2 regions of the Halomonas sp. AOP25-F1-15 genome follow, and region 2 is predicted to be linked to the other one. Evidence: predicted binding sites of a transcription regulator. Region 2 holds the regulator's gene; the other holds the start of a gene.
The links. Region 2 encodes LexA, which represses DNA repair genes until DNA is damaged. Its sites were predicted from a motif close to TACTGTNTANNTANACAGTA; they were not measured.
Positions count from the first base shown of each region.

Region 1: a site for LexA is predicted at 3,003-3,022, ahead of recN (DNA repair protein RecN). Genes of this name have one in related genera too.

Region 1 is NZ_JBQSXV010000007.1:55,848-61,837, forward strand. It holds gene dnaJ (molecular chaperone DnaJ) at 1-20, opposite strand, end outside; gene dnaK (molecular chaperone DnaK) at 159-2,093, opposite strand; gene grpE (nucleotide exchange factor GrpE) at 2,230-2,871, opposite strand; gene recN (DNA repair protein RecN) at 3,070-4,743, shown strand; gene fur (ferric iron uptake transcriptional regulator) at 4,925-5,377, opposite strand; gene ACT3TF_RS13730 (outer membrane protein assembly factor BamE) at 5,450-5,908, shown strand; gene ACT3TF_RS13735 (RnfH family protein) at 5,916-5,990, opposite strand, start outside.
Region 2 is NZ_JBQSXV010000008.1:154,598-160,587, forward strand. It holds gene ACT3TF_RS15310 (ribonuclease J) at 1-1,096, opposite strand, end outside; gene purU (formyltetrahydrofolate deformylase) at 1,366-2,220, shown strand; gene lexA (transcriptional repressor LexA) at 2,323-3,000, opposite strand; gene ACT3TF_RS15325 (TetR/AcrR family transcriptional regulator) at 3,279-3,956, shown strand; gene ACT3TF_RS15330 (L,D-transpeptidase) at 3,934-4,470, shown strand; gene nagZ (beta-N-acetylhexosaminidase) at 4,572-5,603, shown strand; gene ACT3TF_RS15340 (hypoxanthine-guanine phosphoribosyltransferase) at 5,655-5,990, shown strand, end outside.

The sequences.
Region 1 (5,990 bases), on a different contig from region 2:
TAATAATCGCGTTTGGACATAGGCCCTACGCCTCCTGGTTAGCTGCGCATTTCACTGCGCCTTTTAACACACATTTAACGACGCGCGTCTTGGCTGCGGAAACAGCAACGCGGGAGTAGGCTCCCGCGTCACCGCACTGCTTGTCAGAAAGACGTTACTTACGGCTTTTTCTGATCGTCGTTAACTTCTTCATACTCGGCATCAACGACATCATCTTCCGGCTTGGTGCTTGCATTTTCATCGCCTTCACCGCCCTCTTGCTGAGCCGCTTCTGCCTGCTCGGCGTACATCTTCTGGGCTAGCTGGCCAGAAGCTTCGGTCAGCGCATCCAGCTTCTTCTGGATGTTATCGACATCGTCGCCTTTCACGGCCTCTTCCAGCTCAGTGATAGCGGTCTCGATAGCCTGTTTCTCGTCATCAGTCGCTTTATCACCAGCTTCTTCCAACGTTTTGCGCGTGGCGTGAATCATGCCATCAGCCTGGTTGCGCAGCTGTACCAGCGTTTCGAACTTTTTGTCCTCTTCCGCGTGTGCTTCAGCGTCGCGCACCATCTGCTCGACTTCTTCATCCGACAAGCCGCTAGACGCCTTGATGATGATGGACTGCTCTTTACCCGTTGCCTTGTCTTTCGCCGACACGTTAAGGATACCGTTAGCATCCAAGTCAAAAGCGACTTCGATCTGCGGCACGCCGCGCGGTGCAGGCGGGATGTCGGCAAGGTCAAAACGACCCAGCGATTTGTTTTGCGAGACCTGTTTACGCTCACCCTGCACGGCGTGAATGGTGACCGCCGTTTGGTTGTCGTCCGCGGTCGAGAAGGTTTGCGTCTTCTTGGTCGGGATAGTGGTGTTCTTATCTATCAGCGGCGTCATTACGCCGCCCAGGGTTTCGATACCCAGGGTCAGCGGCGTCACGTCAAGCAGCAGCACGTCTTTAACGTCACCGCCCAATACACCGCCCTGAATCGCTGCACCTACAGCAACCGCTTCGTCAGGGTTAACGTCTTTGCGGGCTTCTTTACCAAAGAAGTCAGCGGCTTTCTTCTGCACCATCGGCATACGTGTCTGACCACCGACCAAGATGACTTCGTCGATTTCAGAAGCGGACAAACCGGCGTCTTTCAGCGCCATTTTGCACGGCTCAAGCGAACGCTGAACCAGGTCTTCTACCAGTGATTCAAGCTTAGCGCGTGTCACTTTAACGTTAAGGTGTTTCGGACCGGTGTTATCAGCCGTGATGTACGGCAGGTTGACGTCGGTATGTTGCGCGCTAGACAGCTCAATTTTAGCTTTCTCAGCCGCTTCTTTCAGGCGCTGCATAGCCAGGTTGTCGCCGGAAAGATTAATACCGCTATCCGCTTTGAACTGGTCAACCAGGTAGTTAATCAGCGCCAAATCGAAATCTTCACCGCCCAGGAAGGTGTCGCCATTGGTGGCCAGCACTTCAAACTGAGTTTCGCCGTCAACGTCAGCAATTTCGATGATAGAAATATCGAAAGTACCGCCACCCAAGTCATAAACCGCGATGGTTTTGTCGCCGCGCGACTTGTCCATACCGTAAGCCAGTGCGGCAGCGGTCGGCTCGTTGATAATGCGCTTAACGTCTAGACCCGCGATGCGGCCGGCATCTTTAGTCGCCTGACGCTGGCTGTCGTTAAAGTAGGCCGGCACAGTAATAACCGCTTCGGTCACCGCTTCGCCCAAGTAGTCTTCGGCGGTCTTTTTCATTTTCTTCAGCACTTCCGCACTAACCTGCGGGGGTGCCATTTTTTTGCCTTTTACTTCAACCCACGCATCACCATTGTCTGCTTCGGCAATTTTGTAAGGCACCATCTTGATGTCTTTCTGGACAACGTCGTCTTTAAAACGACGGCCAATTAGGCGCTTGATGGCATACAGCGTATTTTCTGGGTTGGTGACCGCTTGACGCTTGGCGGCCTGGCCGACCAGCGTTTCACCATCGTCGGTATAGGCGATGATGGAAGGCGTGGTACGACCACCTTCGGCATTTTCAATAACTTTAGCACTGTCACCATCAAGCACGGCCACACAAGAGTTAGTGGTGCCCAGGTCGATACCAATAATACGTCCCATAGCAATAACCTCGAATTTGGTAGTTATAAACAAAAAATTTAAAACATAACTGCGGGTTTCCCCGCGGGGTTGCCCTATATCTGGGGGCCGCCGCTAGCTTTTCAAGGGTTTTTTCACACCTTGTGTCACCAATTGCTTAATTGGCTTTCTGGCTCACGATGACCATCGCCGGGCGCACAAGGCGTCCGTTAAGCAAATAACCTTTCTGCATGACATCCATCACGGTATTAGGATCAAGCTCCGGATTGGGTACCATGGCCATCGCCTCATGCACTTGAGGGTCGAAAGGCTCGCCATGGGGCTCGATACTCTCAACGCCAAATTTGTTGAGCGCATCCAGCTGCATTCTTAACGTCATGGAAACACCTTCACGGTGCACATCGGAAGCATCTTCTTCCATGTTTTCCAGCGCTTTCTCAAGGCTATCCACCACCGGCAGCAGCTCTTTGACAAACTTTTCGAGCGCGAACTTGCGGGCTTTGTCGGCTTCTTGCTCGGCACGACGGCGCACATTTTGTGCTTCGGCAGCGGCGCGCAGCGCTTGGTCTTTCGCTTCGGCTAAGCTTTGCTCTAGTTCATCAACCTTGGCGGCTAGCATTTCAGCTTCTGGGTTATCAAGACCGCCGTCTAACGGCTCGTCGTCGTTAATTAGCCCTTCCAGCTCGCCTTCCAGCAAACGCTCTTCGGCGGCTTTTTCAGCCGCCTGTTCAGCGCCGTCTGCTTCATGCTCGTGGCGGTTCAGTTCGTCATCCAACGGAGTTTGCGGTTCTTTCGCCATGTTGTGCTCCTAGAAAGTAAGGCGCTTCTACACCGAGTTGCGCGCAAAGAGACAAGTTCATAATTAGCTATGCACGCTATATGGGGGCCATAAACGCCATCTCAAGAGGTGCATTGAAGTGAGTTATTAACTACTGTATAAATCAACAACTATTGGATAAGTATCCAGCTTCTGCGCCGTACCGCCTCAGGAGGCGTCATGCTCACTCAGCTAGCTATTCAAGATTTCGCCATTGTCGATCACTTAGAGCTCGACTTAACCGGTGGCATGACCGCCATTACCGGGGAAACCGGGGCGGGTAAATCGATTCTCTTAGGCGCCCTCGGGCTGTGTCTGGGCGAACGTGCCGATGCCGGCTGCGTGCGCCACGGACGCGAACGCACCGACCTCTCTGCACGCTTCGACATTCAGCACCTGCCCGCCGCCATTGAGTGGCTAACCGCACGCGACCTGCCTTCTGAAGAATGCTTGCTGCGTCGCGTCGTGACCGCCAGCGGCCGCTCCAAAGCATGGATCAATGGTCATCCCGCCACTATCTCGGATCTAAAATCGCTCGGCGAACAGCTTATTCAGATCCACGGACAGCACGCTCACCATGCGCTAATGCGCGAAGAGACGCACCTTGCCTTACTGGATGATTATGCCGGTCTCAATAGCGCAACCTCTCAATTAGCGGAGACGTTTCGTGAGTGGCGCAACGCGCGCCGCCAGCTTAAAAAACTCAGCGAAGAAGGCAGTGAAGTAGAGGCCAAACGCCAGCTACTGCGCTACCAAGTTGAAGAACTTGACCAGCTGGCGTTAGCGGAAGGTGAGCTGGCAACATTAGAAGAAGAGCAGCACACGCTCGCCCATGCTGAAGAGACCCTGCGTGAAACGCAATTTGCCGCCGACTGCTGCGCCGGTGATGAAAGCGGCGCGCTGTCGTTATTAAATCAAGCCTTCGCGCACTTAAGCGCGCTGCCAGGCAGCGACAAAGGCACCTTGGCCAATACGCTCGCCATGCTCAGCGATGCGCGCATTCAGGTAGAAGAAGCGTCTAGCGAGCTAAACCGCCTCGCCAGCACCACCGAGCTAGACCCTGAACGGCTCGCCTGGGTTGAGGAAAGAATGACCGATGTCCATCGGATTGCCCGTAAACATCATGTTGCCCCTGAAGAGCTCTGCGCCCTGCATACCGATTTACAGCAAGAAGTTGCGCAGCTCAATGGAGGGGGCAATGATCTTGAAGCCTTAAGCGCTCAAGTCGTCGAATATCGTGAGCGCTATCGTCAAGAAGCCAAAAAAATTAGTGATAGCCGTCACAAAGCCGCGCTTCGCCTGAGCAAAGAGGTCCAGCAGCAGTTGGGCTACTTAGCCATGGGCAAAGCACGCTTTGAAGTAGGCGTCATTGCGAAAGATGCGCCTAGCCCAGAAGGACTGGACCGCGTGCAGTTTTTGATCAGCGCCAACCCTGGGCAGCCCGCGAGACCGCTCACCAAGGTGGCCTCCGGTGGCGAGCTATCGCGGATCAGCTTGGCGATTCAAGTGGTTGCCGCGACGCACTCAACCGTCCCCAGCCTAGTGTTTGATGAGGTAGACGTAGGCATTTCGGGCGCCACCGCAGAAATTGTTGGCCAACTGCTGCGCAAGCTAGGCCAAAACGGCCAGGTAATGACCGTTACGCACCTGCCCCAGGTGGCGGCACAGGCGCATCAACACTTACATATCGAAAAGCAGGCAAAACGCGACACCACTCTCACTCAAATGGCACTGCTCGATGAACGCGGCCGTATCAGCGAGCTAGCGCGCATGCTTGGCGGTGTCACGCTCTCTGATCAAACGCTCGCACACGCCCGTGAGATGCTTCACGCCAGCCAACGTCCGACGCACTAATTGCTTTAAACGCACGCATTTTTCAACATTAGCGCGGCGCTTCACACAAACAATCTACGCAAACAATCTACACAAACAAGAAAGCGCCCTGCCTACTTGGCGAATTCCATGCTTAGGGAATTCGACCAAATAGGCAGGGCGCTTATGCTTTCTCTTCACAAACAGATCCGACCTACGAATATTACTTCCTATTCGTCGGGCCACTGTCCTGGCGCGTTACGTCAGACCCGCGCGGGCGAACATAAAGCACCAGCGCATGGTCTACTAACTCGTAGCCATGCTCTTCGGCAATCTCTTGCTGACGGCGCTCAATGATTTCATCTACAAATTCAATGATTTCGCCGCTTTCAAGGCACACCATATGATCATGGTGATCCTCTTGAGTCATCTCAAATACCGCGTGGCCTCCGTCAAAATTATGACGAATAACCAGACCCGCTGACTCAAATTGAGTCAATACGCGGTACACGGTTGCCAAGCCAACATCTTCGCCCGCGTCAATCAGTGTTTTGTACACTTCTTCAGCGCTGAGATGGTGTTGGCCCGAAACATTTTCGAGAATTTGAAGTATCTTGACGCGCGGCAGGGTCACTTTCAGACCGGCTTTGCGCAATTCATGGTTCTGATCGGCCATGGTCGCTCTTCGCAGTAACAGGTTAGGTCGGGTATGATCAACCGAAACCACGATAGTGAAGAACAGGCCCAAATGCAAAAATTGACTCGAATCATCACACTTTCCGTCGCCCTTACCGTTGTGAGTGGCTGCAGCTACGTCGGCGTGTACAAACGCGACATCCCCCAAGGTAATCTGGTAACCCAAGAGATGGTGAGCCAGCTTCAGCCGGGCATGACCCAAGAACAGGTGGTTTATGTGATGGGCAGACCTTTGCTGGAAGCGCCCTTCGACGCTAGCCAGTGGGACTATGTATTCCGCGTAGACAAAGCCTATGGCGGTGTCGAGCAGCGCCGCGTCACCCTTGCTTTCGACCCCCAGGGCCGTTTAGCCAATATTGAGCAAGAAGGCGATTTGTCCCAAGAGCTGCCCATAGATGTGGACAGTAACATGGGGCCCGCAACCGAAGGGTCTAACCCAATGCTTATGCAGCCTGATGAAAGCACGCAAAACGTCGCGCCCATAAGCACACAGCCCGCCTCACAGCTTTGATGCGGCGCTAGCGCCCCTGGTCGCTCGCTTGGCGCTTTGCGCGCTCTAGGCGAGCTGCCTTGGGGTCGATGGCCAGCGGCCG
Region 2 (5,990 bases):
GAACAGGCATCAAGTGTTTAGGCTTCAGCCACTGGTAGAGCTTAATTAACTCTTCTTGAGCAGGGTGGCCGGTCGCATGCAGCTCAGGGTGATTCACCTCGTCGTAAATACGTACACCCAGCTGGGTTAAGCGCTTTTTAAGCTGATCAATAGGGCGCTCGTTGCCGGGTATGACCTTGGCCGAAAAAATAACGTTATCGCCGGGCTGTAAGTCGACAGAAGGGTGGCGGCCCTGAGCCAGCCTCTGCAGCGCTGCCCGGGACTCACCTTGGCTGCCTGTCGCAATAATGACGACTTCATCGGGCGGCAGGTAGCCCAAGTCGTGATTGGGCACCAGGGGCGGTAAGTCATCCATGTATCCCAGCCCGCGCGCTACGCTGACCATGCGCTCCATCGAGCGGCCCATTAAGCTGATACGCCGGCCACACTGGTGTGCGGCGCGGCCTATAGCAAGCACGCGGGCCAAGTTGCTTGCAAAGCACGAGACCACGACGCGGCCTTCGCAGCGGCTGAGTGTTTTTGCTAACGCCCGAGCGACGTCCCCCTCGCTGCCTGAGTGACCGGGCATAGGGGCGTTGGTTGAGTCGCCGACGACTAAATCGATGGGGGCAAGTGCTTTAAATTGAGCGGCACTGATGGGCGTGCCAATCAGCGGCTCGGGATCAAGTTTCCAGTCGCCGGTATGTAAAACGCGGTAGCCACCGGCCAGCATCATCAGGGCACAGCTTTCGGGAATGGAATGCGTTAAAAGCAAATAACGTAGAGTGAATGGGCCGCTTTCTAGAGCTTCGCCAGGCTCAATGACGTGTATCGCCGCACTGCTAAGCTGATGTTCGGCGAATTTTAATCTGAGTAGCCCTGCTGCCAGCGGCGTGGCATAAATAGGGCAGTTCCACATGGGCCAGAGCCAAGCGACTGCGCCAATGTGGTCTTCATGACCATGGGTGATAAACAGTGCTTTGGGTACGATCCCCAGCGCCTTCGGCGTATCTACGTTGGGTACTTGAAGCGGTGAGTTAGGAAGATCCTGGCGAATCATCATGCCGCAATCAACGGCAATCCAGTGATTGTCATAGCCGTATAGCGTTAGATTCATTCCGATCTCACCACATCCCCCCTGCGGCAATATGCGCAGCGGTGGACGACGACGGGGACGAATTTGAACGCGTGAAGAATGCATCAGTTATGAAAAGCCTAAAAAGTAGTGACTTAACTATACGGGAAGGCAGGGGCGGCTAACAATCATCGTTGTCCTTCCGATACACTATGCAGCGTCGTTAACATGCCAAGGTGATGGTTTGTTAAGCCGGTTTATCCGGTTAGTTTTTCATTAGTGATGTTTGAAATAGGTCAAGAGTAGCCCACATGTCGCATTATTATCGTTTAGTTATTTCTTGCCCTGATCGGGTGGGTATTGTTGCACGCGTGTCGAGCTTTATTGCTCAGCAAGGCGGGTCGATTACTGAAGCCAGCCAGCATTCGGACCTAGAGACCGGCCGCTTTTTTATGCGTTATGAAATCTTGGCAGACTCAGTAGGCATCTCGGTAGAAGCGCTGCGTGCCGCCTTTGAACCGGTAGCCCGCGAATTCAGCATGCAATGGGCATTGGTTGATACTCAAAAGCGTCGGCGCGTAGTGCTGATGGTGTCGCGAGAATCGCACTGCTTAGTAGACCTTCTTTATCGCTGGCAGTCGGGGGAGCTGGATTGCGATATTGTCGGCGTTATTTCCAATCATGACGACTTGCGTTCGCTGACGCAGTGGTACGGAATTCCTTACCACCACGTGCCGGTAGACCCTGACGATAAACAGGCATCATTTGCGAAGGTACAGGCTGAAATCGATAGCGCGCAGGCGGACTGCATCGTACTCGCACGCTATATGCAAATCCTACCACCCGAACTGTGCGCGCGTTATTCAGGCAAAGTGATCAATATTCACCACAGCTTTTTGCCCTCATTTGCGGGAGCAAAACCTTATCACCAGGCCTACCAGCGGGGCGTTAAGCTGATTGGCGCTACCTGCCATTATGTCACCGAGGAGCTTGATGCAGGCCCCATTATTGAGCAGGATATCCACCGTGTCAGCCACTGCCATACGCCTACTGATTTAGTGCGCTTTGGGCGTGATGTTGAGAAAGCGGTACTGGCACGCGGTTTACGCTGGCACTTAGAAGACCGCGTGCTGATCCATGGCAATAAAACGGTGGTATTTAGCTAAGCGGCTTATCAATAAGGCTACTTTATCGCTATGAGGTGGCCGCTTTTGCGACCACCTCTATTAGGTCTGATGAAGGCATTGATAAATGACGTTATGCCTGGCTTAACCTAACGCCTGGCCATTGCCGCCGCGAATCACGCCAACGCCAACGCCTTCTATATCGAGCGACTGGGAACGTAGATCGATTTCAATCGGCGCAAAGTCGGCGTTCTCTGCGAACAGCGTGACCTGATGGCCTTGGCGCTTAAAGCGTTTAACCGTGACTTCATCATCTAAGCGGGCAACGACTATCTGACCGTCGCGGACACGCTCAGTACGGTGCACGGCCAGCAGGTCACCCTCTAAAATACCGATATCTTTCATGGATAAGCCACGTACGCGCAGCAAGTAATCCGCTTTGGGGGTGAAGTACTCAGCAGGCAGCGGGCAGTAGCGGTCGATATGCTCGGCAGCCAAAATAGGACTGCCGGCGGCAACTTCACCAATGACCGGCAGGCCCGCCTGAGCAGGCTCGATCGTGGCAGACAGCGTACTGACAGATGTGTCCAATACGTCTTGAGGCTCTTGGTTAGGCAAGCGTATACCGCGTGACGTGTTGCGAATGATGCGGATCACACCCTTGCGTTCAAGTGCGCGTAGATGCTCCTCAGCGGCGTTAGGTGAGCGAAAGCCGAGTGCTTTAGCGATCTCAGCGCGCGTCGGAGGGTAGCCAAATTCGCCCATGGTTTTAACAATAAAATCAAATACGTGCTGTTGGCGAGCGGTTAGTGGACGCGACATACCAAGCTCCAGAATTGTGAATAGACAGTCATAAAATGAAGGTAACTTAAACAGTAAGTGTTTAAGTATACAGTATGTGTCTCTGTCCAGTATATGGCCTTGTCAATACCAATATTTACCGCTCTGGGAGCTTCAATGATTTGAAACTAAGCTTTTTCTTATGCAGCTTTTCCTTATAAGTGCCGAGGCATTGTGGTGACAAATCAAGCGTTGAGACTACCCAGGTTATGGCATAGTATTTTGCGATGTTTTAAACACCTGTTTCTCTGGAGAGCATCATGGCTCAATCTGATACGGTGACCCGTATACTTGATACCGCTGAAGTGCTGTTTGCAGAGCGTGGTTTTGCTGAAACCTCGCTGCGCAACATCACTAGCAAGGCGCGCGTCAATCTTGCTGCTGTGAATTATCATTTTGGCTCCAAAAAAGCCTTAATTCAGGCTGTTTTTTCCCGCTATCTGGATCCTTTTACGCTGCGTTTTCACACTGCGCTTGATGAGCTTGAGGCTCAGCATGATGGGCAGGTGATACCGCTGGAAACGCTGCTTGAAACTATGGCAACGACGGTTCTTGCGGTGCCCGCTGAGCGTAATAGCTTGAAGGTCTTTATGCGCCTGCTAGGCTTAGCCTACAGTCAGGCTCAAGGGCATTTAAGGCGACATATACAGCAAGAATATGGGGATGTGTTTACGCGCTTCACTGAGCTAGTGCGCCAAGCAACCCCTGAACTGCCCGATGCAGAGCGCTTTTGGCGGCTACACTTCATGCTAGGCACTGTTATCTTCACCCTGTCAGGCCTTGATGCCCTGCGTGATATTGCGGAAAAGGATTACCACGAGCAGGTATCGGTGCGGGACTTAATCCGGCGCTTGCGCCCGGTAGTCGTGGCTGCGATGAATGCGCCACTACCCCCAACTTTAGAAGAAGGACACCATGCGAACGCCAAGGTTAGCTGAGCTACCCCCAACCGAGAACATCTGGCTTGAGATAGATACTACCGAGCAGCTGCTGCGCTGTTGGCGGGGGCCTAAAGTGCTGCATGAGTGCGCTATTTCTTCTGGCGTTGCCGGTGTTGGTGAGCATAATGGCAGCGGTAAGACGCCGCATGGCTGGCACTATGTGCGCGCCGCGATTGGCAGTGGCTTGCCCGAGAATGCGGTATTTCGTGGCCGCCGCTGGACTGAGGAAGTATTCTCGCCAGCGTTAGGCGAAGCCTACCCGCAGCGTGATTGGATTTTGACGCGTATTCTGTGGCTGTGTGGGTTAGAAAGAGGCGTGAATCGTGGCGGTCAGGTTGACTCGCAGCGGCGCTATATCTATCTGCACGGTACGCCTACCGATCAGCCGATGGGCGTCGCCGCTTCGCACGGATGCATTCGGCTACGCAACAGCGATTTGCTACATATCTTTGCATTGTCGTTGCCCGGCACCCCCGTTTGGTTGCACGGAGAAAGGCAGTGCTTTGACTAAACGATGCTGAGCTGTATTGGGGGCGGGCTTCAAATGCCCCCATCTTTGACACTGATAAACGATCGTCTAAAATCATTGCCCCTCTTATTGGACTTCTCACGATGACTCAACCTCTAGGCCCGGTCATGCTTGACCTTGAAGGCCCAGCATTAACTCGCGATGAAAAGCACTTGCTGCTTGAACCCACGGTAGGGGGCGTCATTTTATTTGCCCGTAACGTCGAAAGCGCCTACCAGGTGCGCAAGCTCTGTAGTGATATTCGCCGCGTGCGGGGGGATTTATTGATCGCGGTTGATCAGGAGGGCGGGCGCGTTCAGCGCATTAAAGAGGGTTTGACACGCCTTCCTGCCATGGCGCGCATTGGCGAGTGCTATAGCGCTAACGCAGAAGACGGCCTCGCGTTGGCAAAAGATGCTGGTTGGCTGCTGGGTATGGAAATGGCCGCCTGTGGCTTGGACTTAAGCTTTGCCCCGGTGCTTGATGTTGAAAGCGGTATATCAAGCGTGATTGGCGATCGCAGTTTCAGCCATGATCCGCAGCAAGTGGCCGTGCTTGGCGGTGCTTTTGTGCAAGGTCTTCATGAGGCGGGGATGGCCGCTGTCGGTAAGCACTTCCCAGGTCATGGCAGTGTCGCTGCCGACTCTCACGTCGCGCTGCCGGTGGATGATCGGCCGCTTGATGTGATTAAACAGCATGACTTAGTGCCCTTTTATCACCTGGCAGGTCAGCTAGAAGGGATTATGCCCGCCCACGTTATTTACAGCGCGTTTGATTCCCGACCCGCTGGTTTTTCGCCTAGCTGGTTAGGCATGCTGCGTGAGTCGATGGGCTTTAAGGGCTGCGTCTTTTCTGATGATTTAAGCATGGCGGGTGCCCACGAAGCCGGTGAACCCAAGGATCGCGCCCGGGCAGCCTTAGCCGCAGGCTGCGACATGCTGCTGGTATGCAATGACCGCGTCGCGGCACTTGAGGTAATGAACGCCTGCCAAGATATCGACGCTAAGCGTGCCGCCAAGCTTCGTTACAGCCGCGCACGACCAGATTTAGATGCACTCAGCGCGTTAGGGCGCTGGCGTCGCACCCACGCTAAATTAGAAGCGCTGGCCAACCAGTCGAATGCCAGTACTCTTTAAGCGCACTTGCTAACCTATATGACGATTTTTAAACCGCCGCGGAGTTGTTAGATGTCGAAGTTGGATAAAGAAGCGTTGGAGTCACTGGACTCAATGCGTGAGTTAATGGATAACGCCGACTGCTTAATCTCTCAGCAAGAGGTAGAGCGGGCGCTTGATCGTATGGCGGAAGCGATCACCCGAGATTTAGGCGATAAGCTACCTGTTTTTTACTGCGTAATGAATGGTGGTTTGATTACCACCGGCCACCTGCTAACCCGGTTGGGGTTCCCCCTAGAAGTGGATTACCTGCATGCCACCCGTTATCGCAATGAGCTGCGCGGCGGCGAGCTTTTTTGGCGCGTCTCGCCGGAAGTCCCTATGGCCGGACGCCATGTCGTTATTGTC